DNA from 2 places in the Paraburkholderia sp. RL17-383-BIF-A genome. Region 1 is predicted to be linked to the other one. Evidence: riboswitches for the same ligand, from Rfam matches in the RefSeq annotation. Region 1 holds a riboswitch; the other holds the start of a gene.
What was found. Region 1 has a riboswitch for glycine ahead of P0D71_RS17080 (D-amino acid dehydrogenase). Riboswitches for the same ligand answer to the same signal wherever they lie in the genome.

Region 1 (15,227 bases):
GCCGGGCGCGCGCGCGGCCGTCTGGCACGGGGCGTGCTGTCACAGAACATCCTTTGCTAATGGAGTCGATCAATGCCCCTACGCCGTCAACCGGTCCTGCGCCTGAGCGCCATTTCACTCGTGGTCGGCGCAGTCTGCCTGCTTGGCGCGTGCGCGCTCAGCCCGGCCGGCAAGAGCGGCAACGCGCACGTGCCCGAGCCCGCGAAGCCCGTGGACCTCAGCCGCTATCTCGGCCGATGGTATGAACTGGCGCGCTATGAAAACCGCTTTGAGCGCGATTGCGAAGCGGTCACCGCAGAGTACGCCACGCGCGACGACGGCCTGATCGACGTGGTCAACAGTTGCCACCAAGGCGCGGTGAACGGTCCGCTGGACGTCGCGAAGGGCCGCGCGAAGGTGGTCGCCGATTCGGGCAATGCCAAGTTGAAGGTGTCGTTCTTCGGCCCATTCTTCTTCGGCGACTACTGGGTGCTAGATCACGCGGACGACTATAGCTGGTCGATCGTCGGCGAGCCGAGCGGACGTTATCTGTGGATCCTCACGCGTGAGGCCACGCCGGCTGCGAGCGTGAAAGACGCGCTGATCGAGCGGGTCCGCGCGCTGGGTTACGACACGTCGATGCTGCGTATGACAAGGCACGAGTAAGTCGCGCTCCTGGCCGGCTATCGGACGGTTGGTCCGCGTCAGCCGGACAGATCCGATTTTTGTCCTCATTGACCGATTTCCATATTCGAGATATTTTCCCGAATATGGAAACCCCACTCTCCGACGACAACGCCATCGACCGCCGTATCGCCCAGCGGCTGCGGGCGCTGCGCGCCGAGCGTAACTGGTCGCTCGACGATCTCGCGAAACTGAGCGGCGTGAGTCGCGCAACCCTCTCGCGCCTCGAAAACGCCGCCGTCAGCCCCACGGCGAGCGTGCTCGGCAAACTCTGCGTGGCTTACGGCCTGCCCATGTCGCGCCTCATGCACATGGTCGAGGAGGACTTCGCGCCGCTCGTGCCGCGCGACGCCCAGCCGCTCTGGACCGACGCCAGCATCGGCTTCCGGCGGCGTTCCGTGTCGCCACCCGCGCAGGCGTTGAGCGGCGAGGCGCTGGAATGCGAACTCGACGCCGGCGTGCGCATTACCTACGACGCGTCGCCACGGCCCGGCCTCGAACATCATCTGATCCTGCTGGAAGGGCAGTTGCAGATCACCGTGGACGGCCAGCGCCACAACCTGCAACCCGGCGACTGCCTGCGCTACCAACTGTTCGGCCCCAGCGCTTTCGTGACGCCCGCGCACCGCGCGGCCCGCTATCTTCTGTTCATCGTGTGAGCCAGCATGAGCGCGACCACCCTCACCCCTTTCTCCGCCGACGACCTCGTGCGTCATCTCCCTGAACTCGGCGCGCTGCTGGGCGCCTGCGTGCATGACGGGGCCAGCGTCGGCTTCGTGATGCCGTGTGGCGCCGACGAGTGCGAGGCGTTCTGGCGCGGCAAAGTGCTGCCTTCGTTGCGTGCCGGCGGCCTCGTGCTGCTGGTCGCGCGTCAGGGCGAAGCGATTGCGGGCACCGTGCAACTGGATTACGACACGATGCCGAATCAGCGGCATCGCGCCGAGGTGCGCAAACTGCTGGTCCATCCGGCGTTCCGCCGTCAGGGCATTGCGCGGGCGCTGATGACGGAACTCGAACGCCATGCGCATGGATTGCAGCGCAGCCTGCTCACGCTCGACACCCGCACCGGCGACCACGCCGAGCCGCTCTATAGCGCACTGGGTTATCGGACAGCAGGTGTGATCCCGGGATACGCGCGTGGCACGCACACCCATGAGTTCGACTCGACCACCATCATGTACAAGGCGCTATGAGCGAAGCGCGGGCCCGGCCTGTGCGCCTCACGCGGTCTTCGAATATTTGAACGTGCCCTGCGCGCTGGCGATCAGCAGCTTGCCGTCCACCCACGCCTCGCTGCGCGAGAAAAAAATCGAGCGGCCCGCGCGCTCCAGAAAACCCTTGGCGGTGACCAGTTCACCGAGTCCCTTGTCGAGATAGTTGGTGGTCAGCGACAGCGTGAACGCATGCCGGGCCGGGTCGCCGCTCGGCGCGAAGATGCCCGCATAACCCGCCGACGCATCGAGCAGCGTCGCGATCGCGCCGCCTTGCAGCACGCCCTGGCGATTGAGCTTGCTGGCATCGATCGGCATGACCAGTTCCGCGTAACCGTCGCGCCATTGCGTCAGGCGAACGCCGAGCGATTCGAGAAACGGGTTGTCGATGGGAAAGTCGGACATGAGCATGCCTTTGTGTTCGAGATGAGAGATGCAAGATGCGCTCAACGGCGCGAATCGAGCGCAATGCGGACCGCAAGTCCGGCGAGCACGGTGCCCATCAACCAGCGCTGCACCAGCAACCACACCGGCCGCCCGGCGAGAAACACGGCAATCGAGCCCGCCATGCTCGCGATCAGCGCATTGACCGTCACGCTGATGACGATCTGCACGCAGCCGAGCGCGATCGACTGCGCGAGCACGCTGCCGTGCCCCGGCGAAATGAACTGCGGCAGCAGCGACAGGTACATCACCGCGATCTTCGGATTCGCGAGGTTGGTGACGAGCCCCATGGTGAAGAGCTTGCTGCGGCTGTCGTGCGGCAGGTCGCGCACCTGGAACGGCGAACGGCCGCCCGGTTTGACCGCTTGCCAGGCCAGATACAACAGATAGAGCGCGCCGCCGAAACGCAATGCGTCGTACGCGTAGGGCACCGTCAGCAGCAGCGCGGTAATGCCGAACGCCGCGCAGAACATGTAGAACACGTAGCCGAGCGCGACGCCGCCAAGAGAAACGAGGCCCGCGCGACGCCCCTGACAGAGCGATCGCGAGATCAGGTAGATCATGTTCGGCCCGGGCGTGAGCACCATGCCGAGCGAGACCAGACCGAAGGCGAGCAGCGTTGTGAGGGCGGGCACGGCATTCTCCTTGGCGAATGAAAGTCGGACAGTGCCGCCAAATATAGCCGATGCCGCCGATTTCAGCTTCGCGGCCGGCTTGAGAAATTCGCATTGGCGTATGAGCCGCATTCATGTTCAATTGCGGCGCTTCTGGCCACTTCTTGCGCGGTGACTCGCACGAAACACTTGCGGCGAATTATTTTGAACGGTATCGTCGAGCCGTTCTGCAATGCAGCGCGGGAGAGATCGTCAGAAATTCGGACGACGCCGACGGAGCAACCGCCCCGGAAACTCTCAGGCAAAAGGACCGCGCAGCAGGAACATCTGGAGAGCGGCGCACCGGCATACCGCGTGCGCCCACCGAAGGGGATTCTCCGCGCACGGCTCATCACTCATGACGGGCCGGCCGCCGCGGGGAAGAAACTCTCAGGTACATGGACAGATGGGGCATCGACGCCGGTTTCGACATGAAATCGACACCGGTGATGCTCAACTACTCTGGACCATGACATGTCACGAATCGCCATTATCGGCGCCGGCATTACCGGCGTCACGACCGCTCACGCCCTCGCCCAGCGCGGCCACCACGTCACCGTTTTCGAACGCCACCGCTATGCGGCGATGGAGACCTCGTTCGCCAACGGCGGGCAGTTGTCCGCCAGCAATGCCGAAGTCTGGAACAGCGCGGCCACCGTCATGAAAGGCCTGCGCTGGATGCTCACGCGCGACGCCCCGCTGTTGCTCAATCCCACACCCACCTGGCACAAGTACTCGTGGATGGGCGAATTCCTGCGGCAGATTCCGCACTATCGGGCGAACACCGTCGAAACCGTGCGGCTCGCGATCGCCGCGCGCGAGCATCTGTTTTCGATTGCCGAAACCGAAGGCATCGACTTCGATCTCGAACGGCGCGGCATTCTGCATATCTACAAGACGCGCAAGGAATTCGATGCCGCCAGCAAGGTGAACGCATTGCTGCGCGAAGGCGGCCTCGAGCGCAGCCCGGTGACGGCGAGCGAGCTGCATGGCATCGAACCCACGCTGCACGGCGATTTTTACGGCGGATTCTTCACGCCGTCCGATTCGACCGGCGATATTCACAAGTTCACGCGCGGCCTTGCTCAGGCGTGCGTGCGGCACGGCGTCGAATTTCATTACGATGCCGAGATCACCTCGATCGAGCAGCCTGCCGAGGGCCGTTTTACACTGGCGGTCAATCTCGAAGGCGAATCGCAGCGCTTTGCGTTCGAACGGATCGTCGTCTGCGCCGGGGTGAAGAGCCGCGATTTTGCAGCCATGCTCGGCGACCACGTGAATATCTATCCGGTGAAGGGCTATTCGATCACTGTTTGTCTCGATGACGAAATCAGCCAGCAGCGCGCCCCTTGGGTGAGCCTGCTCGACGACAGCGCGAAGATCGTGACGAGCCGCCTGGGCGTGGATCGCTTTCGCGTGGCCGGCACGGCGGAGATCAACGGCTTCAACCGGGATATCCGTTCGGACCGGATTGCACCGCTAGTGGACTGGACGCGGCGGTATTTCCCCGAGGTATCGACCTCGCGCGTGATTCCGTGGGCGGGCTTGCGGCCGATGCTGCCGAGCATGCTGCCCAAGGTGGGCCGTGGAAAACGGCGTGGCGTGTTCTACAACACCGGGCACGGACATTTGGGCTGGACCTTGTCGGCCGCAACCGCCCAGGCACTCGCGGGCGCGATTCAGTAGGCGTGATGCGGCGGTTTCGCTAACGGCGGTGGCTCGACATCACAGCCGTCCCCAGATTTGAACTCCCCGTGCTGCGGGAGTTTGGGCGGCGGCTGTGGCGTGAAATCGCCGCCGTCGTCCAATGGCAGATGCTCCATTTCTGCTAGTGTTCTTCTATCCGTGTTACTCCGGTGGAGAACCCATGCCGCACGCCCGCACCGCAAAAACCAAGGCACACAACACACGCCTGAGCGACGCACAGATCGCCATGGAAGCGACGCGGCGTCTCGCCTGGGACGCCGCGGTTCCCGAGCATGCCGTGAAGGTCCAAGTCTCGCGCGGCCGTATCACGCTGCATGGCGAGTTGCAGCGCGACCAGCAACGCACCGCTGCACTCGAAGACGTGACGCGCCTGTTCGGTGTAACAGGCGTTCTGGATCACACTGTCATCAAGCCCGAATGAAGTCAGCCCTTGGTTGTCTGACGTAAAAGCGCGCGGCAATGCCGCGCGATCTGCTTTTCCTCTTCGGTGTGAATCGCCTTCACCTTGCCCGCCGGGTCGCCTTCGGTTAGTCCCATGAAAGCCAGTCCGTCGCAGACGCGCGTGCGAATCGCCTCGCTGTGCTCTCCAATGCCGCCGGTAAACACCAGCAAATCGATTCCGCCCAGCAACGCCGCATAGCCGCCGATCGTCTTACGCACCGCAGTGGCAAAGGCATCGATCGCGAGCGACGCATTCGCATCGCCCGCCGCAGCGCGTTTTTCCAACGCCTGCATATCGCTCTCGCCATCCGCGTAGCCGGCAAGACCGCTCTCGCGATTGAGCAGCGTCTCCAACGCGCCGGCATCGAGCCTCTCCACGCGCATCAGATACAGCAGCACACCCGGGTCGAGATCGCCGCTGCGTGTGCCCATCGGCACGCCGCCGGTCGGCGTCAGGCCCATCGACGTATCGATCGACTGGCCGTCGCGCAACGCGCACACGCTCGAACCGTTGCCGAGATGCGCGAACACCGCGCGCGCCGGCAAGTCGGCGCCGAGCCGCGTCACCAGTGATTCATAAGACAGCCCGTGAAAACCGTAGCGCATCACGCCGGCCTCCACATAACGGCGCGGCAACGCGAGTTGTGCCGCGCGCGGCGGCAGCGTGGCGTGAAACGCCGTATCGAAACAGGCGAAATGCGGTGCATCGTCGAAAATTTTCTCGGCCTCGTCGATCAACGCAAGTGCCGGGGGAATGTGCAGCGGCGCAAAGTGCACGGCGTCCTGCAATTGACGCCGCACGTCGGCGCTAATCCGCTGATGCATGCGCAAATGCGGTCCGCCATGCACCACCCGATGCCCGACCGCCGAAGGCCGCGCATGATGCTGTTGCGCAAGCACCTGCGCGAGCTTTTGCAGCGCGTCGGTCTGCGATTCCAGTTCGTGCTCCTGCTGCAGCAGTACACGGCCGTCGGGCGCCTTGATCCACAAACTGCCGTCGCTGCGTCCAATGCCTTCCGCGCTGCCTTCCAGCAGGAGCGATTCGTCGCCACCGGCGTACCGGAACAAGCCGAACTTCAGCGACGACGAACCGCTGTTCAACACCAGAATCGTTTGATCGTCAGCACCGTCTGGAGTGCGCATGGTCATGCCTCGCTCAGCCTTTCCACGTCCAGTTGCGGATCTCTTCCCGGTCGATGCCCTCAGCGTGCGCATACGCCAGATGTTCGATGATCTGGCCACGCAACCATTCCTTCGCATGGTCGCCGACACCGCGCAGTTTCGGCACGCGATCGATCACGTCGATCGCGAGCGAAAAGCGGTCGACCTGGTTGATGATCGCCAGTTCGAGCGGCGTGTTGATGTTGCCCTTCTCGTGATAACCATGCACATGCAGGTTGTCGTGGTTCGTGCGGTTATAAGTCAGCTTGTGAACCAGCGACGCATACGAGTGGAAATTGAAAATCACCGGTTTGGTGTCGGTAAACAACGAATCGAAATCGCGGTCGGACAAGCCGTGCGGATGCGCGTGCTCCGGCATCAACCGGAACAGATCGACCACGTTGACAAAGCGGATCTTCAGGTCGGTGAACTGCTCCTTCAGAATCTGCACGGCGGCGAGCGCCTCCATGGTCGCGATGTCGCCCGCGCAGGCCATCACCACATCGGGCTCGACGCCCTGATCCGTCGACGCCCAGTCCCAGATGCCGATACCCTTGGTGCAATGCGTGACCGCCGAGTCCATGTCGAGATACTGCAAATGCGGCTGCTTGTCGGCGACGATCACGTTGACGTAATCGCGCGAACGCAAGCAATGATCGGCGACGCTTAACAGGCAGTTCGCATCAGGCGGCAGATAGATACGCACCACGTCCGGGCTCTTGTTCGTAACGACATCGAGAAAACCGGGGTCCTGGTGCGTAAAGCCGTTGTGATCCTGCCGCCACACGAGCGAGGTGATCAGCAGGTTGATCGACGGCACCGGCTGGCGCCAGCCGAGATCGCGTTTCGCCTTCTCCAGCCACTTGGCGTGCTGATTGAACATGGAATCGATCACGTGCACGAACGCTTCGTAGGTGGCGAACAGGCCGTGCCGGCCGGTCAGCACATAGCCTTCGAACCAGCCTTCGAGCGTGTGTTCGCTGAGCATTTCCATCACGCGGCCGTCCACCGAGAGTTCGCCGCCGTCCGCGTCGCTCGGGACGGTCTGCGCGAGCCAGGTTTTCGCGGACGCTTCATAGATCGCGGTCAGCTTGTTGCTCGCGGTTTCGTCGGGGCCGAACACACGAAAGTTCGTCATGTTCCGGCGCATCACTTCGCACAGGAACTTGCCGAGCACCTCGGTCGGCGATAGATACGAGCCACCCGGTTTCTTCACCGCGGCCGCGAAATCGCGAAACGCCGGCATGTCGAGCGTCTTGCATAACATGCCGCCGTTCGCATGCGGATTCGCGCTGATCCGGCGCGCGCCCTTCGGGGCGAGCTCGCGCAACTCCGGCACGAGGCGCCCCGCTTCGTCGAACAGCGACTCGGGCTCGTAACTGCGCAACCAGCTTTCCACCAGCTTCAGACTCTTGCCATTGGTCACCGGATCGAGCACCGGCACCTGATGCGCGCGCCACGAGCCTTCCACCTTGTGGCCGTCGACTTCCTTCGGGCCGGTCCAGCCTTTGGGCGAACGCAGCACGATCATTGGCCAGCGGGGCCGCGACGCGTCGTTGCTCTCGCGCGCATGCTGCTGGATCGCGCGGATTTCTCCGATGCACTGTTCGAGCGTAGCCGCCATCTGTTGATGCATGACGGCGGGATCGTCGCCTTCGACGAAATATGGCTTGTGGCCGTAGCCGGTCAGCAAGGCTTCCAGCTCTTCGCGGGGAATGCGCGCGAGAATGGTCGGATTGGCGATCTTGTAGCCGTTCAGATGCAGTACCGGCAACACCGCGCCATCACGGATCGGATTGAGGAATTTGTTCGAGTGCCACGAGGTGGCAAGCGGCCCGGTTTCCGCTTCGCCGTCGCCGATCATGACGGTGACGATCAGATCGGGGTTGTCGAACGCGGCGCCGTAGCCGTGCGAGAGGCTATAGCCGAGTTCGCCGCCTTCGTGGATCGAGCCGGGCGTCTCGGGTGTGCAATGCGAGCCGATGCCGCCGGGAAACGAGAACTGCCGGAAGAAGCGCTGCATGCCGGCTTCGTCTTCGCTGCGGTCCGGATAGATTTCCGAGTAATGCCCTTCCAGATAGCAATGCGCGAGCGTGGCCGGCGCACCGTGACCGGGACCCGCCACGTAGATGACATTCAGATCGAGCTTCCTGATCAGCCGGTTAAGATGCACCAACAGGAAACTCTGCCCCGGGTCCGAACCCCAATGGCCCAGCAAACGGTTCTTGATGTGTTCGGGCTTCAGCGGTTCGCGCAGCAGCGGATTGTCACGCAGATAGATCATGCCGGCCGAGAGGTAGTTGCAGGCGCGCCAGTAGCGATCCATGTTGCGCAACGTATCGGCGTCTAGAACTTGCGGCGGCGTAGGACGGGAAGTTGCTTCAGCCACGGCGTCACTCCTTGAAAAGGACGGTCAGGCGGGTTAGCGGGCGCGGCGGCGATGGTTCGTGATGCGGCGGGCGCGCAGAAATCAGCGCACCCGGCCATCCTGTCACGCAGATGACATAACGAAAGCGTAGAGGCCAAACCTCATTGCAGCGGGAATCCATGCCGCTTTTCAGGCGGCGAGCCCGTTCACGTCACGCAGTGTGACAGGAAGCGCGCGGCATGGTTCGATGCAATCGCCCCCGGCTTGAGCCAACTACATGTCCGCAATATCGCAGGCACTCAGCATCACGCCGCTTACGCCAGACGTAAGCGCATATTAAGGGAATGCGTTTATCCTCGTGATCTTGTACGCACGGCGGCGGAGCGCATCTGCGCATCCCGCTTTGCCCGCCCTCCTTACCTGACCACTCGATCATGCCGACACCCAGCCGCTGGAAAGCACCGTTGATCCTCGTTATCACATTCGTGCTGCTGTTCGCGGGTGTCGCTGTTCTGATCGGTGTGTTCGGCTTGCTGGTCAAGCTGTTCGGGCACGGCTGAGCGCCGCTGACGCGGGCGTGGCCGGCGCAAGATGTGTATCCTGAGAGAATCTTGCCGGCGCCATCTTATGGACACTCGTGCGCACTCATGCGTTCGCGAGACGTGCGACGCCCGGCTTTACTGCAAGGAGATGCCATTGACGGACCACGCTGATACTTCCCCGCCATCCGGCCAGCCGATTGACCCGGAATTGCTCGAACTGGCGCAGCAGGTCTTCGACCTCGCGCGGCGCGGCGATGCCGCGATGCTCGCGGCGGTGATCGAAAAAGGCGTACCGCCGAATTTGCGTAACGACAAGGGCGACAGCCTCGTCATGCTGGCCAGTTACCACGGTCACGTCGAAGCCGTGCGCACGCTGCTCGAACGCGGCGCCTATCCGAACCTGCGCAACGACAACGGGCAGACGCCGATAGCGGGCGCGGCTTTCAAGGGCTTCGACACGGTGATCGAAACCTTGCTCGCGCATGGTGCGGATGTGGAAGGCGCGTCGCCGGACGGACGCACCGCGTTGATGATCGCCGCGATGTTCAATCGCACGGCGATCATGGAATTGCTGATTGCGCACGGCGCTGATCCGAAAGCGCGCGATGCGAATGGCGTAACGGCCATGGACGCAGCCGGCCGCATGGGCGCCGGCGATGCGCAAGCGCGCTTGAAGGAGCTTGGTTCCTGAGACGCAGCGAGTTTGAAGGAACCTGGCTCTTGAACCGCGGTGAGGCTTGAAGAAACTCGGTTCTTGCGCTGGAGCGGCGTTGGCTTGCGGCGCTTGTTACATCTCTGTGAGCGGGAATGATCCACGCAGACTCGCAAGCGCCGCGAAAGACCTAGCCTTTCTCCGCCAACAGCCACTCCACGTCGATATCCACCAGCTCCCCGATTCGCTCGACGGTCACATCCGCCGGCGGATTGCTGGCGATCTCTTTCGGGTCGAACGCATAGTGCCCCTGGCGGGGAAACACCGTCGTCAGTTTCGCGCCCCACGCCCTTTTCATGGCTGCCAGAATCCGCAGCTTGTCGTCGACCATCACATAGTGGCGGGCGGGATAACACTCCATCACCTGATCGAGCATCAACTCTTTGTGGATGTAGATCAGCACCCGCCCTTCGACTTCATCCCATAGCCCGGAGCGCTCGATCTTGCGCGGCTGGAACACCACATCTCCGTCGGAGAGGATAACCGTGGGACCGTGTGCGCTCAGGTGCCGCAGCACATTCAGCGCGCCCGGATACAGACGGCTCGCAAACGGATAGTCGATCAGGAACGAGGACATGAGCAGGAGCCGCGTGTCGCGCGGCCGCTCAAGGCGATAGCGCTGCAGCGCGCCCAGGTAGTCGGCGTAACCGAGTTCCGTGCGCAGCGTCTCGAAGATTTCCCAGTATCGCGCGGCGTTCTGCGCGCCGAACTCCCGCATCATGTGCGCGCGCAGATCGGCCAGCACAAGGTCGTTGTCCAGCAGAGTGTTATCGCAATCGAACAGAAACACGACGTCGTGCGGCGTAGCAGTAGTGGCTTGCATCGCGGCTCCCTGGAATCAGCCTTTCGGCCCATCGGACGGCGTGGCCGCTTTCTCGACGTGGCCGCCGAAATCATGCCGCATCGCCGAAAGCACCCGGTTCGCAAAATCCGCTTCGCCGCGCGAACTGAAGCGCGCGAACAGCGCGGCGCTCAGCACCGGCGTGGGCACGCCTTCGTCGATGGCGGCCGCCACCGTCCAGCGCCCCTCGCCCGAATCGGATACGCGCCCTGCGTAGTTCTGCAGATCGGCGTCGCTGACCAGCGAGCCGGCGATCAGATCGAGCAGCCATGAACCGATCACGCTGCCGCGCCGCCAGACCTCGGTGACGTCGGCGAGATTCAGATCGTATTGGTACAACTCGGGACGGCGCAGCGGCGAGGTCTCGGCGTCGGCCTCGCGCGCGTGCTTGCCGGCGTCCGCGTGGCGCAGAATGTTCAGCCCCTCGGCGTAGGCGGCCATCATGCCGTACTCGATGCCGTTGTGAACCATCTTGACGAAGTGCCCCGCGCCGTGCGGCCCGCAGTGCAGAAAGCCCTGCTCCGCGGTGCTCGCGCCGCTGACGCGGCCCGGTGTAGCCGGCGCGGCGCCCGCGCCCGGCGCGAGGGTCGAGAAAATCGGTTCGAGCCGCTTCACGACCTCCGGTTCGCCGCCGATCATCAGACAGTAGCCGCGCTCGCGGCCCGCCACGCCGCCACTCGTGCCGACGTCCACATAGTGAAGCCGCCGTTTGGCCAACTCAGCGCTGCGGCGAATGTCGTCGTGATAGTAGGAATTACCGCCGTCGATCACGATGTCGCCAGGCTCCAGCAAAGGCACGAGTTTCTCCAGCGTCATATCGACCACCGCCGCCGGCACCATCAGCCATACGGCGCGGGGCTTCTCGAGTTGCGCGATCAGATCTTCCAGCGACGCCGCGCCCGCCACGCCGTCCTGTTTCAGCTTCTCCACCGCCGCCGGCTGCACGTCGTAAGCGATGCATTGCTGACCGCCCTTCGTCAGACGCCGCACCATGTCGGCGCCCATGCGTCCCAAACCAATCATGCCTAGCTGCATATCTCGCTCCGAAAAGTGCCTCGTTGCGCTGCTCGATTTGCTTCGTTGTACTGCGGCAATGTTTGTGATTTCGCTGCGTGTTCCAATGGCGGCGCGAACGATCGCGCGCGACTACGCTTACTTTAGTTGTGTTTTCCTGCGTGCGCCAAACGCGCGGCAGCCGCGCGTTTGTCTCGTGCTGCGAAGCTGCGCCACCGTATGTATCGAAAGACGATACGCTTCTTTGCAGAGGCTTTGCGCGGCGTAAAGTTCCTGACATGAGTGACTGCGCGGCATCCCGCTCGCGCAGGCTTCGATTCGGCTGACGGACCTCTTACACTTCGGCCTCGCAGGCGGGGACTCGAACGGGCTTGAGCGTCTATTGCCGCCTTGCCTGAAGTTTGCCGTATTGCGAACGCACAAAACGCTTTACGGCCTGCCACATCACCGGATAGCGATCTCCCGGCACGGCGAAGAGCACGAGCGCGCATAACGCCAGCAAGCCGCAGAACATAAACGTGCCGCGATAGCCGAACGCCTGCACCAGCAAACCGGACAACACGCCCGAGAGAATCGAGCCGACCCGCGCCGCGTTGAAGAAGAGCGCGGTGGCGCGGCCGGGCGCGTGGGGCATCAGATCCTGCACATACGTCATGCCCAGACACGAGGTCACCGCGACGACGAATGCGTTGAGCATCTGCATTGGAATCAGCACATGAACATTGCCCGCCAGTGCCATCCCGGCGAAATACACCGCGTGCACCGCAGCACACGCGCCGAGCCAGTTCGGCTTGTGCAACGCCGACGACTTCGCGCCGAGCGCGAGCATCATCGGAATCTCCATCAGAGCGCCGAGGCCGAGCATGATCGACACGTCCAGGTGCGTGCCGCTCAGACCGTGCACGATATAGAGCGGCAGCACGATCATGGTGGCGTTCGCGGCAAGGCCGAGCAACGTGAGCGCGGCAACCGCGCGGCGGATGTCGTTGGCCGAGGCGACGCCGGGCAGGTCCTCGTGTGCGTCCTCGCCGGGTGCGGTGAGCGGCGGCACGGTAATCGAAGCGGAAGGTTCGGACGCCGTGTCTTCCACCGTGTGATCGCCCAGATGACCCTGCGGCTCCCGCATGCGCCAGACAATGGCCGCGCAGGCACCGAAACTGGCGGCGGCGAACAGAAAGAGCCCGTAGAAGCTGCTGGCGGCGAGCACCAGCGCGCCCACCGACGGCCCGAACACCCACGCCGCCGAGAGAATCGTCCGCAAGGTCGCGCTGGCGAACACGCGCTCCGCCGGATCGGCTACCGGCAAGGCCGCGCGGCTGAACGAAAAGACCATGGAAATAGCCGAGCCGCCCGCGCCGATAAAGACGATCCCGACCACCAGCAGCAACCGGTAGTCACGCACGACGCATAAACACAGATAACCCAGCGCCGCCGCCACCAGCGCCGCCAGCAGCAAGGGCCGGTGCCGTCCGCTCGCGTCGCTCCAGCGGCCCGCGAAGGTGCTGGCGAGCACCCCGCTCGCCGCGATCAGCGTCATGAAGACGCCGAGCCTGAACGGCGTCATGCCCGCGCGCTCGACCCCGAACAGGGAAAGATAGGGAGCGGTGAACGACATCGCCACACCGAGCATCAGAGTCGCGGCGGCGAGCGGCTTGAAGCCGGGGATGCGTAGCAGGTCGAAAAAACGTGAGGTTTTCAACACGGGGGCGGAGGATCAGGGAAAGCGAGCCTGCCACGCGCTATGCGCGCCGCAAACTTCGTGGCCGGAACGACCGGGGCATTATCGGCTTAGCTTGCGGGCGCGTAAACCCGCGTCACCGCGTCCCAAATTTGCGAAGCACATTCGCCGGTCGCAGGCCGCAGGATGCGGCACCGGTCACAGCACGACGTAGCCGCGCTTTTCCAACGTCCAGCGGTGCCACTGATTGCCATAGAAGCCGCAGGCCATGCCGAACACCACCGACAGCGCCAATCCGATCAGGTCGGCGGTTTCGCCCCACAAGCCCGAGCAGAACAGCAGAAGATTGACCGCCAGCATGACGAACGCGGCAAACCACATTTTCTTCGACAACGCCCAGATGAAACCGAGCAGACACGCGCCCCAACTGAAGCCCGTGGCGACCGCGACGGTTTCGTCCTTGCCCGGGTACCGCAGATAAATCCTTTCGCCCATATCCTTTCCTGACCACGATGATTCGCCGCCGCCTCGCGGCCTCGACGATGTTTACCACGTCATGCCGGCAACTGTGCGAGTCCGCGTGAAATTCACGCTGCCGCGTGCTTCGCCGCACGTTGGTCGGCGCGGCGTTGCCTGACGATCGCGGGCATAGCTGCTACTCTTACCAGATTCACCCGCAGGGCGCGCCATCACAGCGCAACCCCGCCAGCACAGGTTAAACCGCTTCGGAGCACGCATGGCCACGCAGACCGCCTATTCTTCCAAAGCCCCCTCGCGGGCCGAGCTCGATGCCCTGCCGGGCACCACCATCGTCGAATTCGGCACGGACTGGTGCGGCTATTGCCAGGGTGCGCAAGCATCGATTGCCCAAGCGCTCGAACCGCATGCGGACGTCCGGCACCTGAAGATCGAAGACGGCCCGGGCCGGCCGCTGGGCCGCTCGTTCAAGGTCAAGCTGTGGCCCACGCTGATCCTCATGCGCAATGGCGCCGAAGTCGCGCGCGTGGTGCGACCGGCGAACGCAACGCAAATCGCTGAGGCGTTCACATCGCTCTAAATGTCTCTTTAATGTCGAGTTACGTCGAACCGCGTCGTGCTGTACGCACAGCCACTGATGCGCCGCCGCATTGGCCCACGCCACGCAGACACGAATACGCAAGACCCGACCCACAGCTATCATGCGCCAAGCCATCCATCACCTGAGCGTCAAAGCCCGCAGCCGCGGGCTCGTCGAGTTCACCGATGAAGCGCGGCGCTTCGTCGCCGGGCAAGCCATCGAGACCGGCCTGCTGACGCTCTTTTGCCGTCATACGTCCGCTTCGTTACTGATTCAGGAAAACGCCGACCCTTCGGTGCAGCGCGATCTGGAGCGCTACTTCGCGAGCCTCGCGCCCGAAGACGCCGAGCGCTACGAACACGACGCCGAAGGCCCCGACGACATGCCGGCGCATTTGCGCACGGCGCTCACGCAAGTGCAATTGTCGGTGCCGGTCGAACATGGGCAGATGGTGCTCGGCACCTGGCAAGGCTTGTATCTGTTCGAACATCGCCGTCATACGCAGCATCGGGACATCGTGCTGCATCTGCTCGGTGAATGACGGCGCGAGTCGCGGCCGTGTATGTTTCAAGGTGCATTGTTGACAGAGATTCGTTGCAACATTTCATCCGCGAACCGGATTAAAGGGAGCACACCTCATGGACACCCGTAGCGAATTGCAAGCCACCATCAAGGCGATGGTTCAACCCGGCAAAGGCCTTCTCGCCGCCGACGAAAGCGGCCCGACCATCGCCA
Region 2 (15,227 bases), on a different contig from region 1:
GCGGCGGTCTGCTGCTGGACCTGGGGCCGCATCTGGTCGACCAGGCGTTGGCCCTGTTCGGCACGCCGCAGAGCGTGTCGGCCACCGTGCGCACGCATCGCGACAATGCCAGCGCACCGGACTACGTGCATATCCAGCTCGGCTACAGTGAGTTCGAAGTGGTGTTGCACGCCAGCGCGTTGACCGCGCTGGTCGCGCCGCGCTTCTCGATCCACGGCACGCGCGGCAGCTATGTGAAAACCGGGCTCGACACGCAGGAAGATCAATTGAAAGCCGGCCTGCGGCCCGGCGACGAAGGCTTCGGCGCGGGCAATGCGGCCGGGTTGCTGCGCGTACTGGAAGGCGATCAGGAAGTCGAGCGCGAGCTGCCGACGCGTAATGGAGATTACGTTGGCTTCTATATCGCCGTGGCCGACGCCATCCAGAACGGCGTGAAGTTCCCGGTCAGCGCTCAGGACGCTGTGGACGTAATGACAATTATCGAACTCGCCGCCCGGAGTTCGGAAGAAGGCGTCCGGCTGCCGTTCGAGCGCGTTCGCTGAACTGTTTGCCCGCGCGTCGAAACGCCTTGTGTACCTAAAATGGCACTTGCCGCCTCCCGCGCGGGCCACGATCCTGACAGGCCCGAAAGGAACATAACGTTACAAATAAGAACGCGCCGCCGGTCAGCGCGCTCCGGCAGTCAGCCGTTGCTACCCAAGTAGCAAGACAAAACGACTATGACTTCCGGAGAGTTCATGCCCCGTACTATCCGCGCGCTCGCCGCGTGCGCCCTGCTCAGTTCGCTCGCCGCCTGTGTGGTGACGCCTCAACCCGCGCCGGCACCGCGCCCCAACCCGCAGCAGATCGCGGATCAGCGCCTGCGCCAGGTCGACGGCCGCATCGAGAATCTCAGCCGCCGTATCGACAATCGCGTGAATCAGGGCTACTACCCGCCCCCGCAAGGCGGCGCGCTGCACCATCGCCTCGACGTGATCCGTCAGGAAGCGCATGACATGGCCGCGCAACACGGCGGTGGCCTGTCCAGCGACGAACAGCGCGTGCTGAATCAGGAACTGGACAACGCGGCACACGCCATCGGCGAATAATCGCGCGCTCAGGCGCCGAAGCAGTGCAAGCGCGGGCATCGCGTCCCGCGCTTTTTTGGCGAGGGCAAGACGCCGCGTCAACCGCCGTGCCGCTCGCGGGCCCAGATTTGACAAGCCCCCGGCCCTCGCGTACATTCGCCGCACGCGTCGGGAGAGCGCGCTGGCCGCAGGAAACCGCAGGCCGCGCCGCCGAAGGGGCACACCCGCAAACTCTCAGGCAAAAGGACCGACCGCGTCGAAGAACCCGCGTTGAACCAAGCTCAGCGCACAGGTTTTTCGCACTCTGGAGAGCGGCAGTAGCCGTCTGCGTCGTTATAAATCGAGCGGATCTGGCAGGCTGCCCACCGAAGGGGCGCGCGTTTCACCGTGACGAATTCACATTCTCACGGCAACGCAATCTCTCAGGTATCGAGGACAGAGGGGCCATGCAACGCATCGCTCGCAGCTAAAAGGCCGCGAGGCGTAGCGCCGCATGGCCTTTTTTGTTTCGCGAGATGCCCGAGGCCCCATGACCGAACTCAAACACACCCCGCTCAACGCCACCCATCGTGCGCTCAATGCCCGCATGGTCGATTTTGGCGGCTGGGACATGCCCGTCAACTACGGCTCGCAAATCGACGAACACCGCGCCGTGCGTACCGACGCCGGCATGTTCGACGTCTCGCACATGTGCGTCGTCGATTTCACCGGCGAGCGCGTGCGCGCCTTCTTCGAATATGCGCTGGCCAATAACGTCGCCAAGCTGCAAACGCCCGGCCGCGCGCTGTACTCCTGTCTGTTGAACCCGAACGGCGGCGTGATCGACGACCTGATCGTCTATTACTTCGGCGAAGATCACTTCCGCGTGGTCGTCAACGCCGGCACCGCCGACAAAGACATCGCCTGGTTCGGCCAGCTCAACGCCGAAGGCAGCTTCGGCCTGACCATCACGCCGCGCCGCGACTACGCGATCGTCGCCGTGCAAGGCCCGAATGCTCGCGAAAAAGTCTGGCAAACCGTGCCGGCCGCGCGCGCCGCCACCGAAGCGCTGAAGCCGTTCAACGCCGCCCGCATCGAAGACACGCCGTTCGGCGAATTGACCGTAGCCCGCACGGGGTATACCGGCGAAGACGGCTTCGAAATCATCGTCCCCGCAGATCACGTCGAAGCGCTGTGGAACGCGCTGCAAGCGCAAGGCGTGCGCCCGGCCGGACTCGGCGCGCGCGACACGCTGCGCCTCGAAGCCGGCATGAACCTGTACGGCCAGGACATGGACGACAACGTCTCGCCGCTCGACGCCGGCCTCGCCTGGACGGTCGACCTCACCTCGCCGCGCGACTTCGTCGGCAAGGGCAAGCTGGAAGCGGACGGTTCGCAGGCCGCGTTCGTCGGCCTGATCCTGCTGAAGGACAACGGCAAGGCAGCAGGCGTGCTGCGTGCTCATCAGAAAGTCGTCACGCCGCAAGGCGAAGGCGAAATCACCAGCGGCACGTTTTCCCCGACCATGCAGGAATCGATCGCCTTTGCGCGCGTGCCGAAAGGCGTGCAGCCGGGCGACACCGTTCACGTTCAAATTCGTGACAAGAACGTTCCCGCAAGCGTGGTAAAACTGCCGTTCGTGCGCAACGGCAAAGTGCTCGCGGTTTAAGCAAGCCGGCGCGTGCGCAAACCTTCACAAGAAAACGCCGGGCCGCCCCAAGTTTTCTTGTTCCCCCTCGGGGGAACCTGGCGCGAAGCGACAGGTTTGGGGGCCCTTTAAGTCATTACCGAATCACACCGCATAGGAGCATCCGATGAGCATCCCGGCCGATCTAAAATACACCGAATCGCACGAATGGGTCCGTACCGAAGCGGACGGCACGCTGACGGTCGGCATCACCGACCACGCGCAGGAAGCGCTCGGCGATATCGTCTTCTTCGAAGTCCAGGAACTGGGCAAAACCGTGACCGCTGGCGACACCGTCGCCGTGATCGAATCGGTGAAAGCCGCTTCCGATATCTATGCGCCGGTCTCGGGCGAAATCATCGAAGCGAACACGGCCGTGGCCGACACCCCGGACTCGGTCAACACCTCGCCGTACGAAAGCTGGCTCTTCAAGATCAAGCCGGCCGCGGACGCCACGCAAGACCGTCTGATCGACGCCGACGCGTACAGCAAGTCGATCGGCGCCTGATTCACCTTTACGTTTAACCCGATTGGTGCGGCGCGTCCCTCGCGCAGAGATAGCCGCACCGCCAGGAACACCCATGAAGCTCGAACACCCGGATCGTCTGATGAACCGCACTCCTCTCTCGCTCGCCGCGCTCGAAGTGCATGACGCCTTCGCCGAACGGCACATCGGCCCGGATGCGGCCGACCAGCACGCGATGCTCGAAGCCCTCGGCTTCGCGTCGCGCGCCGCGCTGATCGACGCCGTCATTCCGAAGACGATCCGCCGCACCGAAACGCTGCCGCTCGGCCCCTTCGCGCAACCGAAAAGCGAAGCCGAAGCGCTCGCCGCGCTGCGTGAACTCGCGGACAAGAACCAGGTGTTCCGCTCGTACATTGGGCAGGGCTATTACAACGCGCACACGCCGACGGTGATCCTGCGTAACGTGCTGGAAAATCCGGCGTGGTACACCGCGTACACGCCGTATCAGCCGGAAATCTCGCAAGGCCGTCTGGAAGCGCTGCTGAACTTCCAGCAGATGATCGTCGACTTGACGGGTCTGGCGATCTCGAATGCGTCGTTGCTCGACGAAGCAACCGCCGCCGCTGAAGCGATGACGCTGCTGCAGCGCATCGGCAAGCCGAAGTCGAACGTGTTCTTCGTGGCCGACGACGTGCTGCCGCAAACCATCGAAGTGGTGAAGACTCGTGCCACGCCGGTCGGCATCGAAGTGAAAGTGGGCCCGGCTGCGGAGGCGGCGAACGCGAATGCGTTCGGCGTGCTGCTGCAATACCCGGGCGTGAACGGCGACGTGCGCGACTATCGCGCGCTCGCCGAAGCGATCCATGCAGCGGGCGGCCACGTGGTGGTCGCCGCCGACCTGCTCGCGCTGACCGTGCTCACGCCGCCGGGCGAATGGGGCGCGGACGTGGCCGTGGGCAATACGCAGCGCTTTGGCGTGCCGGTCGGCTTCGGCGGCCCGCATGCGGCTTACCTCGCTGTGCGCGACGAATTCAAGCGCCAGATGCCGGGCCGCCTCGTCGGCGTGACCGTCGACGCACAAGGCAACCCCGCGCTGCGTCTCGCGCTGCAAACGCGCGAACAACATATCCGTCGCGAGAAAGCCACCTCGAACGTGTGTACCGCGCAAGCGCTGCTCGCGATCATGGCCAGCATGTACGCCGTCTATCACGGCCCGCACGGCCTGAAGACGATCGCGCTGCGCGTGAACCGGATCGCCGCGTTGCTGGCCGAAGGTGCGAAGCAACTCGGCTATACGCTCGTCAACGAAACGTTCTTCGACACGCTCACCTTCGAAACCGGCGTACGCACGCAAGCGCTGCACGACGCAGCGATTGCGAAGCGCATCAACCTGCGCCGCGTGAGCGACACGCAAGTCGGCCTGTCGATCGACGAAACCACGTCGCGCCGCGATCTGGCCGATCTGCTCGAAGTGTTCGCGCAAGCCGCGGGCGCGAAAGACATTCCGCAAGTCGACACGCTCGACGCAAAACTGGCCGCATCGAACACCGCATCCGTGCCGGCCGCGCTCGAACGCACCAGCGCGTACCTCACGCACCACGTGTTCAACCGTCATCATTCGGAAACGGAAATGCTGCGCTATCTGCGCAGCCTGTCCGACAAGGATCTCGCGCTCGACCGCTCGATGATCCCGCTCGGTTCGTGCACGATGAAGCTGAACGCGACTTCGGAAATGCTGCCGGTCACGTGGCCGGAATTCGGCCAGATCCATCCGTTCGCACCGGCTGAGCAAACCGTCGGCTACCGCGAAATGATCGATCAGCTCGAAGAAATGCTGGTCGCGGCCACCGGCTACGCGGCCGTATCGCTGCAACCGAACGCCGGCTCGCAAGGTGAGTACGCGGGCCTCCTGATCATCCACGCCTACCACGCCTCGCGCGGCGAAGCCCATCGCAATGTCTGCCTGATTCCCGCTTCGGCGCACGGCACCAACCCGGCGTCGGCACAGATGGCCGGCATGCAGGTAGTCGTGGTTGCCTGCGACGCGCAAGGCAACGTCGATATCGAAGACCTGAAGAAGAAGGCCGATCAGCACGCCGACAAACTCGCGGCGATCATGATCACGTACCCGTCCACGCACGGCGTGTTCGAGCAGAACGTGCGTGAAATCTGCGAGATCGTGCACGCGCACGGCGGCCAGGTCTATGTGGACGGCGCGAACATGAACGCCATGGTCGGCCTCACCGCGCCGGGCCAGTTCGGCGGCGACGTCTCGCACCTGAACCTGCACAAGACGTTCTGCATTCCGCACGGCGGCGGCGGACCGGGCGTCGGTCCGGTCGCAGTCGGCGCGCACCTCGCGCAGTTCCTGCCGAACCAGATCTCGTCGGGCTATGAACGCGCGCCGAACGGCATTGGCGCAGTGTCCGGCGCACCGTACGGCTCGGCGTCGATCCTGCCGATCTCGTGGATGTATATCGCGATGATGGGCGCGAAGAACCTCACCGCCGCGACCGAAACCGCGATCCTCAACGCGAACTACGTCGCGAAGAAACTCGCGCCGCACTATCCGGTGCTGTATTCGGGCCCGGGCGGACTGGTCGCGCACGAGTGCATTCTCGATCTGCGTCCGATCAAGGAAACCAGCGGCATCACCGTCGACGACGTCGCCAAGCGTCTCGCCGACTACGGCTTCCATGCGCCGACCATGAGCTTCCCGGTGCCGGGCACGCTGATGGTCGAGCCGACCGAATCGGAATCGAAGGAAGAACTCGACCGTTTCATCGAAGCGATGATCGCGATCCGCGAGGAAATCCGCGCGGTCGAAGATGGCCGCTCGGACCGCGAGGACAATCCGCTCAAGCACGCGCCACACACGGCGGCGGTGGTCATCGCGAATGACTGGAAGCACGCGTATGCGCGCGAAACCGCAGCGTATCCGCTGCCCACGCTGATCGCGAAGAAGTATTGGCCGCCGGTCGGCCGCGCGGACAACGTGTACGGCGACCGCAATCTGTTCTGCTCCTGCGTGCCGATCGCCGACTACGAGTAAGCGGACCGCTGCCGCGCAGCGCCCGCTGTCTCGAAAAGAGGCGGCAGGGCGCTGTGCGGTTCTCTCCTGAGTTCTCTGTCGCTCCTGGCCGCAAACGGCTAACATCACACACCGAATCAGCCTAACGAGGAGTTTCGCATGGCGCGAAAGGTGCGATCGATGCAAAGCCGGACCGAACCAGGGCGAGCCCCCACGTGGCGGCAAACCTGCACACTGTTGCTGGCAGGCGCGGCAGTGCTGCTGCCGCTGGCGCAAGCGCAGGCCGCGATGAATTTCTGTGCGGCGCCCGCGTTGCAAACCAGTGAACGCACGAACGCCGATCCGGGCGTGAAAGCGCTGGTGAGCAACGTGCAGGCTCATCTGAACGACCAGCCGCATGCGCTGGCGAAACTGCATACCGAAGGCACGCTGCCGCACGAAGGCATTTACGACCAGAGCGTCGAAGCGGAGCAGGATCTCGATCTGATGCGCGACGCCGCGCTCGCCTGGCGCGCCACCAGCGACGACCGGTATCTGAAGCTCGTCGACCGCCTGCTGTTCGCGTGGGTCACGACGTATCAACCAAGCTTCAATCCCATCGACGAAACCCGCTTCGAAGGGCTGATTCTCGCGTACGACATGACAGCGAGCGCGTTGCCGGTTAAGACGCGCAATGCGTCGATGGCGTTTCTCACGAAACTCGCGACCGGCTATATCGGGCAAATCGACGCGCAGCCGCGGCCGCTCAAAGGCACGTACAAAAACAACTGGCAGAGCCATCGGGTCAAACTGATCGCCATGGCCGCATTCACGCTCGATAACCGCAAGATGATCAATGCGGCCCAGCGGTTGTTCGTCGAGCATATCGGCGACAACATCGAACCGGATGGTTCGACGGTCGATTTCAGCGAGCGCGACGCGCTGCATTACGTCACCTACGATCTGCAGCCGCTCGTGACCGCGGCACTCGCCGCGCGCCGCCATAACCGCAACTGGCTGCCGGACAAGGGCACGGACGGCGCTTCGCTGGAAGCCGCGCTGAACTGGCTCGCGCCATACGCGGCCGGCAACAAGACCCACGAAGAATTCGTGCATTCGAGCGTTCCGTTCGATGCAAAACGTCGCGAAGCCGGCTTGCCCGGCTATTCGGGTCAGTGGGACCCGAAGAACGCGACCGAACTGTTTCACCTGGCGGCACGCCTCGACGGGCGCTATACGCCGATCGCGCTACAGCTCGCACCCACGCCGCCTGCCTGGCTCGCCGTGTGTTTGCCGCTGCCGGCGCGATGAACCAACCATCTATCAGCAGGGAGCAGTAAATGGCAGTCAGCGTGTTCGATCTCTTCAAAATCGGCATTGGTCCGTCCAGTTCGCATACGGTCGGGCCGATGCGCGCGGCGCTGATGTTCGCTCAAGGGCTTGAACGCGATGGGCTGCTTGCTGCGACCGCATCGGTGAAGGTGGAGCTGTATGGCTCGCTCGGCGCGACAGGCAAGGGGCACGGCACCGATCGCGGCGTGATGCTCGGCCTGATGGGCGATGCGCCCGACACCGTGAACCCGGACACGATCGCCGAGCGGCTCGAAAACGTGCGCGTGTCCCGCAAGCTGGCGCTGCTCGGCACGCACGAGGTGCCGTTCGTGCAGAAAGATCAGATTGCGTTTTATCGCCAGGCGCTGCCCGAGCATCCGAACGGTCTCAAGCTGCGCGCTTACGATGCGCAGGGTGAGACGTTGCGCGAGTCGACCTATCTGTCGGTGGGCGGCGGTTTCGTGGTGACGGCGGGTGCGCCGAACACGAAAGTGCTGAGCGCCGTCGATCAATTGCCGCACTCGTTTCGCAGCGGCAACGAGTTGCTTGCGCTGTGCGAATCGACTGGCAAAAGCATCGCTCAGTTAATGTGGGAAAACGAGCGCGTCTGGCATACGGAAGAAGAAACGCGCACCGGCCTGCTGAAGATCTGGGACGTAATGCAAGCGTGTGTCGCACGCGGTTGTGGCATCAACAACCCGGACGCCGACGGTAACTTGCCCGGCCCGTTCCAGGTGAAGCGCCGTGCGCCGCAGCTGTATCGCGCGCTGTCGGGCAATCCTGAACTGGCGCTGCGCGATCCGCTTTCCATGGTCGACTGGATCAATCTCTATGCGATCGCCGTCAACGAAGAAAACGCCGCCGGCGGACGTGTGGTCACCGCGCCGACCAACGGCGCGGCCGGCATCATCCCGGCAGTGCTGCATTACTACACGCGCTTCATGCCCGGCTCGAATCAGCAAGGCGTGATCGACTTCCTGATGACCGCGGCGGCGATCGGCATTCTGTACAAGCTGAACGCGTCGATTTCCGGCGCCGAAGTGGGTTGCCAGGGTGAAGTGGGCGTCGCCTGTTCGATGGCGGCGGGCGCACTCGCCGCGGTCATGGGCGGCACGCCCCGGCAGGTCGAGAACGCCGCGGAAATCGGCATGGAACACAACCTCGGCCTGACGTGCGATCCGGTCGGCGGCATGGTGCAGATTCCGTGTATCGAGCGCAATGCGATGGCATCGGTGAAAGCGGTCAATGCGGCGCGCATGGCGTTGCGCGGCGACGGCAGCCATTATGTGTCGCTCGATTCGGTGATCAAAACCATGCGTGAAACCGGCGCGGATATGAAGACCAAGTACAAGGAAACGTCGCGCGGCGGCCTGGCGGTGAATATCGTCGAGTGCTGAGTTCCGCGCTTCATGGCGCATGACGGCAATCACGCGGGCTCTCGGGCCCGCGTTTTCATTTGCGCGGCGCGCAATGCGCGAGCGCTACAGTTGCGCTGCGCCGTGACAGCGCAGGCGCTGGCGGCGTAAGCTGTCGAAGCGCCACATCGGCCAGCGTCCGGTCGATGCTTGCATTCTCACATCGCACTCATGCACTGCCTGGAGGCTTCATCGCAATGTCGCAGCCGAATGCTCCCGTTTCAGTTTCCGGTTCCTCCGCCGCTCAAACCACCGGCGCGCGTCTTGTCGTCGATGCTTTGCTGACGCACGGTGTCGAACGTGTTTTCTGTGTGCCCGGTGAAAGTTTTCTCGCCGTGCTGGATTCGCTGCACGACGAAACCGAACAGATCCAGACCATCGTGTGCCGTCACGAAGCGGCCGCGGCGAATATGGCCGAAGCCGTCGGCAAATTGACCGGCCGGCCCGGCGTCGCGCTGGTCACGCGCGGGCCGGGCGCCACGCACGCGTCGATCGGCGTGCACACCGCGTTTCAGGATTCCACGCCGATGATCCTGCTGATCGGCCAATGCGCACGCGAGCATCTCGACCGCGAGGCGTTTCAGGAGATCGACTATCGGCGCATGTTCGGTCAGATGGCGAAATGGGTCGCGCAAATCGACGATCCCAAACGCATTCCCGAGTATCTGAGCCATGCGTTTCACACAGCGACGTCCGGACGGCCTGGTCCCGTCGTATTGTCGCTGCCGGAAGACGTGTTGAGCGACGCATGCGACGCCGTAGCAGGGGCGCCGGCGTATCAACGCGTCGCGGCGTCACCTTCGGCGGCGCAGATCGAGAAATTGCGCGCGTTGCTCGAAGGCGCACAACGGCCGATGGTGATCGCGGGCGGCAGCGGCTGGACGCCTGCTGCGTGCGCGGACTTTCAACGCTTCGTCGAGAATTGGCAACTGCCGGTCGGCCTCGCGTTCCGCTATCAGGACACGCTCGACAACGAGCATCCCAACTATGCCGGCGATGTCGGCCTCGGCATCAATCCTGCGCTCGCGCAACGTATCCGCGACGCCGACGTATTGCTCGCGATCGGACCTCGTTTAGGCGAAGCGACGACCAACGGCTACACGCTGCTCGACATTCCAAAAACGAAGCAGACGCTCGTGCATGTGCATCAAGGCGCGGAGGAGTTGGGACGCGTGTATGCGGCGGATCTGCCGATCGTCTCCGGCATGCCGGAGCTGGCGGCAATGCTTGCGGAGTTGGAGCCTTCGTCCGAGCAACTTGCCTGGTCCGGCGCCGCGAGCGAGGCGCATCAGGCGTATCTCGACTGGCGCAAACCGCGCCAGATTCCCGGCGACGTGCAGATGGGCGAAGTGATCCAGCAGTTGCGCGCGCATCTACCGGACGACGCGATTCTCACCAATGGTGCGGGTAATTACGCGACGTGGCTGCATCGGCACTTCTCGTATCGTCATTTTCGTTCGCAACTCGCGCCGACGAGCGGCGCGATGGGTTATGGCGTGCCGGCGGCGATCGCGGCGAAGTCGATGTATCCGCAACGCGCTGTCGTCGCGCTGGCTGGCGACGGCTGCTTCATGATGTCCGCGCAAGAACTCGCGACGGCGATGCAATATGACCTGCACGTGCTTTTCATCGTGGTGAATAACAGCCAGTTCGGCACGATCCGGATGCATCAGGAGCGGCATTATCCGAATCGCGTGCACGGCACCGGACTCACCAATCCGGATTTCGCGGCGTTCGCTCGCTCGTTCGGCGCGCATGGCGAGACGGTGGAGCGGACTGAAGATTTTCTGCCTGCGCTGAAGCGTGCGATGGAGGCGAAGCGCGCGGCGGTGATCGAAATTCGTATGCCGCAGGAAGCGAGCACGCCGGGGGCGACGCTGGAGCAGATTCGCGAGCAGGGGAGGAAGTTGCGGGGGGAATAACTGCGTTGTCGTGCGATCCGCACGCGTAACGAAGCGGCAAACAAAAAGCCCTGCGGTTAAGAAACCACAGGGCTTTTTTTGCGCTGGCTGCTGCGTCATAGCATGACGCAGCAGCCAGATGCTCAAGCAAAAAAACGGCTTACTTCCCACCCACGCTTTGCAGCGTCGTCCACTTGCCGTCGACAACCTTGTACAGCGTGATGCCGCCGTTCTTCAGGTCGCCCTTGCTGTCGTAAGCGAGGTTCGACGACGTCACTGCCGGCATCGAGGTCTTCGCGAGCATCGGCAGATACTTGGCCGGATCGGTCGAGTTCGCCTTCTTCATTGCGTCGAACATGGCCATTGCGCCGTCGTAAGCGTACGGCGAGTACGTTTGCACGTCTTCGTTGAAACGCTTCTTGTACTTTGCGACATAGTCCTTGCCGCCCGGCATTTCTTCCAGCGGCAGGCCGGCGAGCGAAGCCACCGTTCCGTTCGCCGCGTCACCCGCGATCTGGATGAACGTCGGCGTGTGGACCATTTCGCCGCCCATCAGCGGCGCCTTGATGCCCAGTGCCTTCATCTGCTTGACCATCGGTGCCGCTTGCGAATCCGCGCCGCCGTAATAGATCAGGTCCGGTTGAACAGCCTTCAGCTTGGTCAGGATCGACTTGAAGTCGACTGCCTTGTCGTTCGTGTACTCACGATCGACGATCTGGCCGCCCGCTGCCTTCGCTGCCTTTTCGAACTGATCGGCCAGACCCTGGCCGTAGGCCGTGCGGTCGTCGACGATCACGATCTTCTTCATGCCCAAGGTCTTCACCGCGAACGTGCCGGCGACCGAACCTTGCTGCGTGTCGGACGTCATCATACGGAACGTGGTCTTGAAACCTTGTTGCGTATATTCAGGCGCCGTCGCCATTGCGATTTCGGGGATGCCCGCGTTCGCGTAAATGCGCGAAGCCGGGATCGTGGTACCCGAGTTGAAGTGGCCGAGCATGCCCTTGATGCCGTCATCCACCAGCTTTTGCGCAACGGTCGTACCCGTACGCGGGTCGGCCTGGTCGTCGGCCGAGTCCAGCACGAAGCGCACTTGCTTGCCGCCGATCACCGGCTTGGTCGCGTTCATGTCTTCCACTGCCAGCGTGATGCCGTTCTGGAAGTCCTTGCCGTAGTGCGCCTGCGCGCCAGTCATCGGGCCGGCAAAGCCGACCTTCACGTCTTCCGTCGATTGAGCGTTGGCCGTCCCCGCCAGCGACATCGCCGCAACCAGTGCAGCGCCTGCCAGCTGTTTCATCTTGTGTTGCATAGCTTCTCCTTGGTACCAGGTGTGGATGGAGCGGTTTCGGGGTCGCCGTACCGCTTCCGTTTTATTGAGTGATCAGAGAGGTTCGCTCAACCGATCGTCATCAAATTCGCATTACCGCCTGCAGCTGCCGTATTCACGCTGACCGAGCGTTCCGTCAACAGACGCTCGAGCGCGTAATCCTCGTCGCCGCTTTCCAGCGCGCGAGACGCGACGCCCTGCACCGACACGATCGGGCCCGCGCGCTTCGCGACTTCCTTCACCAGCGCCAGCAGTTCATCGCTATCGCCTTCGAACAGCACGGCGTCGAACGGCGTATCCGCGCTCTTCTTCACGCTTGCATGCGACTTCAGCGAGGCGGGCAATTGCGACACCAATTGTTCCCCAGCCGCGCCTTCGAACAACGCGCGATTTCCCGTAGCCAGCGCCGCGGCGAACTGCACGCGCGCACCGCTTGCCGTCGACGCGACACACAGCACCGTGCCGCGCGCGCCCAGCGTGTACGTATTGCGCTCGCCGGTCGGTCCCGACAATACCGCCGTGGCGCCCGCCGGCACATGCGACAGATAGCCGTCGCAGCGCGCGGCGAGTTGCGGCTCGCGTTCGGTAATCAGCCAGTCGCGGTAAGCCGTCAACGCAGCGGACGGATTGTCGCCGTTTTCGGCAGCGCGCGGTACATCCACGACCAACGCCTGCGCGAGCGACTTCGGCAAACCGGCCGGACGCGTGGCGAGGAGACGCTGCAGATACAGCGCGCCGCCCGCTTTAGGCCCCGTGCCCGACAGACCTTCGCCGCCGAACGGCTGCACGCCGACCACCGCGCCGATCACGTTGCGGTTCACGTAGATGTTGCCCACGTGCGCGCGGCTGATCACATGCGCGATCGTTTCGTCGATCCGCGTATGAATGCCGAGCGTCAGGCCGTAACCGGTCGCGCGGATCTGCTCGAGCAGTTTGTCCAGCTGGCTGCGGCGGTAACGCACCACGTGCAGCACCGGACCGAACACCTCACGCTTCAATTCGTCGATGCTGTCGAGTTCGATCAGCGTCGGCGGCACGAAGGTGCCTTGCGCGCAACCGTCCGGCATCGGCAGTTGCTCGACCTTGCGGCCCTTCTCGCGCATCGCCGCGACGTGCGCGTCGATACCGCGCTTCGCGTCGAGGTCGATCACCGGGCCGACGTCGATCGACAGGCGGTCCGGATTGCCCACAGCGAGTTCGCGCATCGCGCCCGTCAGCATCTCCAGCGTGCGGTCCGCAACATCGTCCTGCAGACAAAGAACGCGCAACGCGGAACACCGTTGACCTGCGGAGTCGAACGACGATTGCAGCACGTCCGCGACCACCTGTTCGGCGAGCGCCGACGAGTCGACGATCATCGCGTTCTGGCCGCCCGTTTCGGCGATCAGCGGAATCGGCTTGCCGTCCGGATCGAGGCGGCTCGACAGCGTCTTGTTGATCAGACGCGCGACTTCGGTCGAGCCGGTGAACATCACGGCGCGGGTTCGCGGATCGGCCACCAACGCGGCACCGACCGTTTCGCCGTTACCCGGCAGCAGTTGCACCGCGCCGGCCGGCACGCCGGCTTCGCGCAGAATGCGCACGGCTTGCGCGGCGATCAGCGGCGTCTGTTCAGCGGGCTTGGCGAGCACGGTGTTGCCGGCTGCAAGCGCAGCGGCCACCTGACCCATGAAAATCGCCAGCGGGAAATTCCACGGGCTGATACACACCACCGGGCCGAGCGGACGATGCGTGTCGTTGGAGAACTCGTCGCGAATCTGCGTGGAGTAGTAACGCAGGAAGTCGATCGCTTCGCGGATTTCCGCGACGGCGTTCGCCAGCGACTTGCCGGCTTCACGCACCACGAGGCCCATCAGCGTATGCATCTGCGCTTCGAGCAGATCGGCGGCACGTGCGAGGCAATCGGCGCGCGCATCGACCGGCGTGGCTTGCCAGATCGGCGCGGCGGCGACTGCGTGAGCCAAAGCAGCGCTCACGTGCTCCGCCGTTGCTTCGACGACCGTGCCGACGAGGTCGCGATGATCGGCCGGATTGCGCACGTCGCGCGCGAGACCCACGGCGATCTCGTTGTCTTCGAGCATCGGCGCGGCGCGCCACGGATGATGCGCGCTCGCCAGCAACGCCGACGACAGCGACGCCAGACGATGCTCGTTCGACAGGTCGAGGCCCATCGAGTTGAGGCGCTCCGAACCGTACAGATGGCGCGGCAGCGGAATCTTCGCGTGCGGCGCGCCGAGCGGGACGATCTTCGAGGCTTCGTCGACCGGGTCGGCGATCAGGTCCTTGATCGCGACGGTTTCGTCGGCAATACGATTCACAAACGACGTGTTCGCGCCGTTTTCCAGCAGACGGCGCACGAGATAAGCGAGCAGCGTTTCGTGCGTGCCGACCGGCGCGTACACACGGCACGGACGGTTCAGCTTGTCACGGCCGGTGACTTCTTCATACAGCGGTTCGCCCATGCCGTGCAGGCACTGGAACTCGTACTGGCCGGGATAGTAGTTGTTGCCCGCGAGGTGATAGATCGCCGACAGCGTGTGCGCGTTGTGCGTGGCGAACTGCGGATAGACCGCGTCGGGCGCGCTGAGCAGCTTCTTCGCGCAGGCGAGGTACGACACGTCCGTGTAGATCTTGCGCGTGTAGACCGGATAACCTTCGAGGCCGTCCACTTGCGCGCGCTTGATTTCGGTATCCCAGTACGCGCCCTTCACGAGGCGCACCATGATGCGGTGACGGCTGCGGCGCGCCAGATCGATCAGGTATTCGATCACGAACGGGCAGCGCTTCTGATACGCCTGCACCACGAAGCCGATGCCGTTCCAGCCGGCCAGCTCCGGATCGAAGCACAGCGCTTCGAGCAGATCGAGCGAGATTTCGAGGCGGTCCGCTTCTTCCGCGTCGATGTTCAGGCCGATGTCGTAGCGGCGCGCGAGGATCGCGAGCGAGCGCACGCGCGGCAGCAGTTCGCTCATCGTGCGTTCCTGCTGCGAACGCGAGTAGCGTGCGTGCAGCGCGGAGAGCTTGATCGAGATACCCGGGCCTT

Region 2: another riboswitch for glycine. It lies ahead of gcvT (glycine cleavage system aminomethyltransferase GcvT); the one in region 1 lies ahead of P0D71_RS17080 (D-amino acid dehydrogenase).

Annotation. Positions count from the first base shown of each region.
Region 1 covers NZ_JARESR010000013.1:56,982-72,208, reverse strand. The annotation lists gene P0D71_RS17105 (lipocalin family protein) at 73-645, shown strand; gene P0D71_RS17100 (helix-turn-helix domain-containing protein) at 750-1,322, shown strand; gene P0D71_RS17095 (GNAT family N-acetyltransferase) at 1,329-1,856, shown strand; gene P0D71_RS17090 (PaaI family thioesterase) at 1,884-2,279, opposite strand; gene P0D71_RS17085 (LysE family translocator) at 2,321-2,953, opposite strand; glycine riboswitch at 3,163-3,255, shown strand; gene P0D71_RS17080 (D-amino acid dehydrogenase) at 3,446-4,657, shown strand; gene P0D71_RS17075 (BON domain-containing protein) at 4,839-5,099, shown strand; gene P0D71_RS17070 (acetate/propionate family kinase) at 5,102-6,262, opposite strand; gene P0D71_RS17065 (phosphoketolase family protein) at 6,276-8,669, opposite strand; gene P0D71_RS17060 (hypothetical protein) at 9,083-9,208, shown strand; gene P0D71_RS17055 (ankyrin repeat domain-containing protein) at 9,345-9,881, shown strand; gene P0D71_RS17050 (HAD family hydrolase) at 10,033-10,725, opposite strand; gene gnd (phosphogluconate dehydrogenase (NAD(+)-dependent, decarboxylating)) at 10,741-11,838, opposite strand; gene P0D71_RS17040 (sugar efflux transporter) at 12,137-13,459, opposite strand; gene P0D71_RS17035 (DUF2628 domain-containing protein) at 13,634-13,930, opposite strand; gene P0D71_RS17030 (thioredoxin family protein) at 14,172-14,492, shown strand; gene P0D71_RS17025 (secondary thiamine-phosphate synthase enzyme YjbQ) at 14,614-15,033, shown strand; gene P0D71_RS17020 (class I fructose-bisphosphate aldolase) at 15,131-15,227, shown strand, end outside.
Region 2 covers NZ_JARESR010000004.1:113,857-129,083, reverse strand. The annotation lists gene P0D71_RS06270 (oxidoreductase) at 1-542, shown strand, start outside; gene P0D71_RS06265 (YdgH/BhsA/McbA family protein) at 738-1,088, shown strand; glycine riboswitch at 1,236-1,318, shown strand; glycine riboswitch at 1,362-1,516, shown strand; gene gcvT (glycine cleavage system aminomethyltransferase GcvT) at 1,597-2,715, shown strand; gene gcvH (glycine cleavage system protein GcvH) at 2,861-3,241, shown strand; gene gcvP (aminomethyl-transferring glycine dehydrogenase) at 3,315-6,251, shown strand; gene P0D71_RS06245 (alginate lyase family protein) at 6,411-7,520, shown strand; gene P0D71_RS06240 (L-serine ammonia-lyase) at 7,550-8,938, shown strand; gene P0D71_RS06235 (thiamine pyrophosphate-binding protein) at 9,154-10,878, shown strand; gene P0D71_RS06230 (branched-chain amino acid ABC transporter substrate-binding protein) at 11,018-12,166, opposite strand; gene putA (trifunctional transcriptional regulator/proline dehydrogenase/L-glutamate gamma-semialdehyde dehydrogenase) at 12,253-15,227, opposite strand, start outside.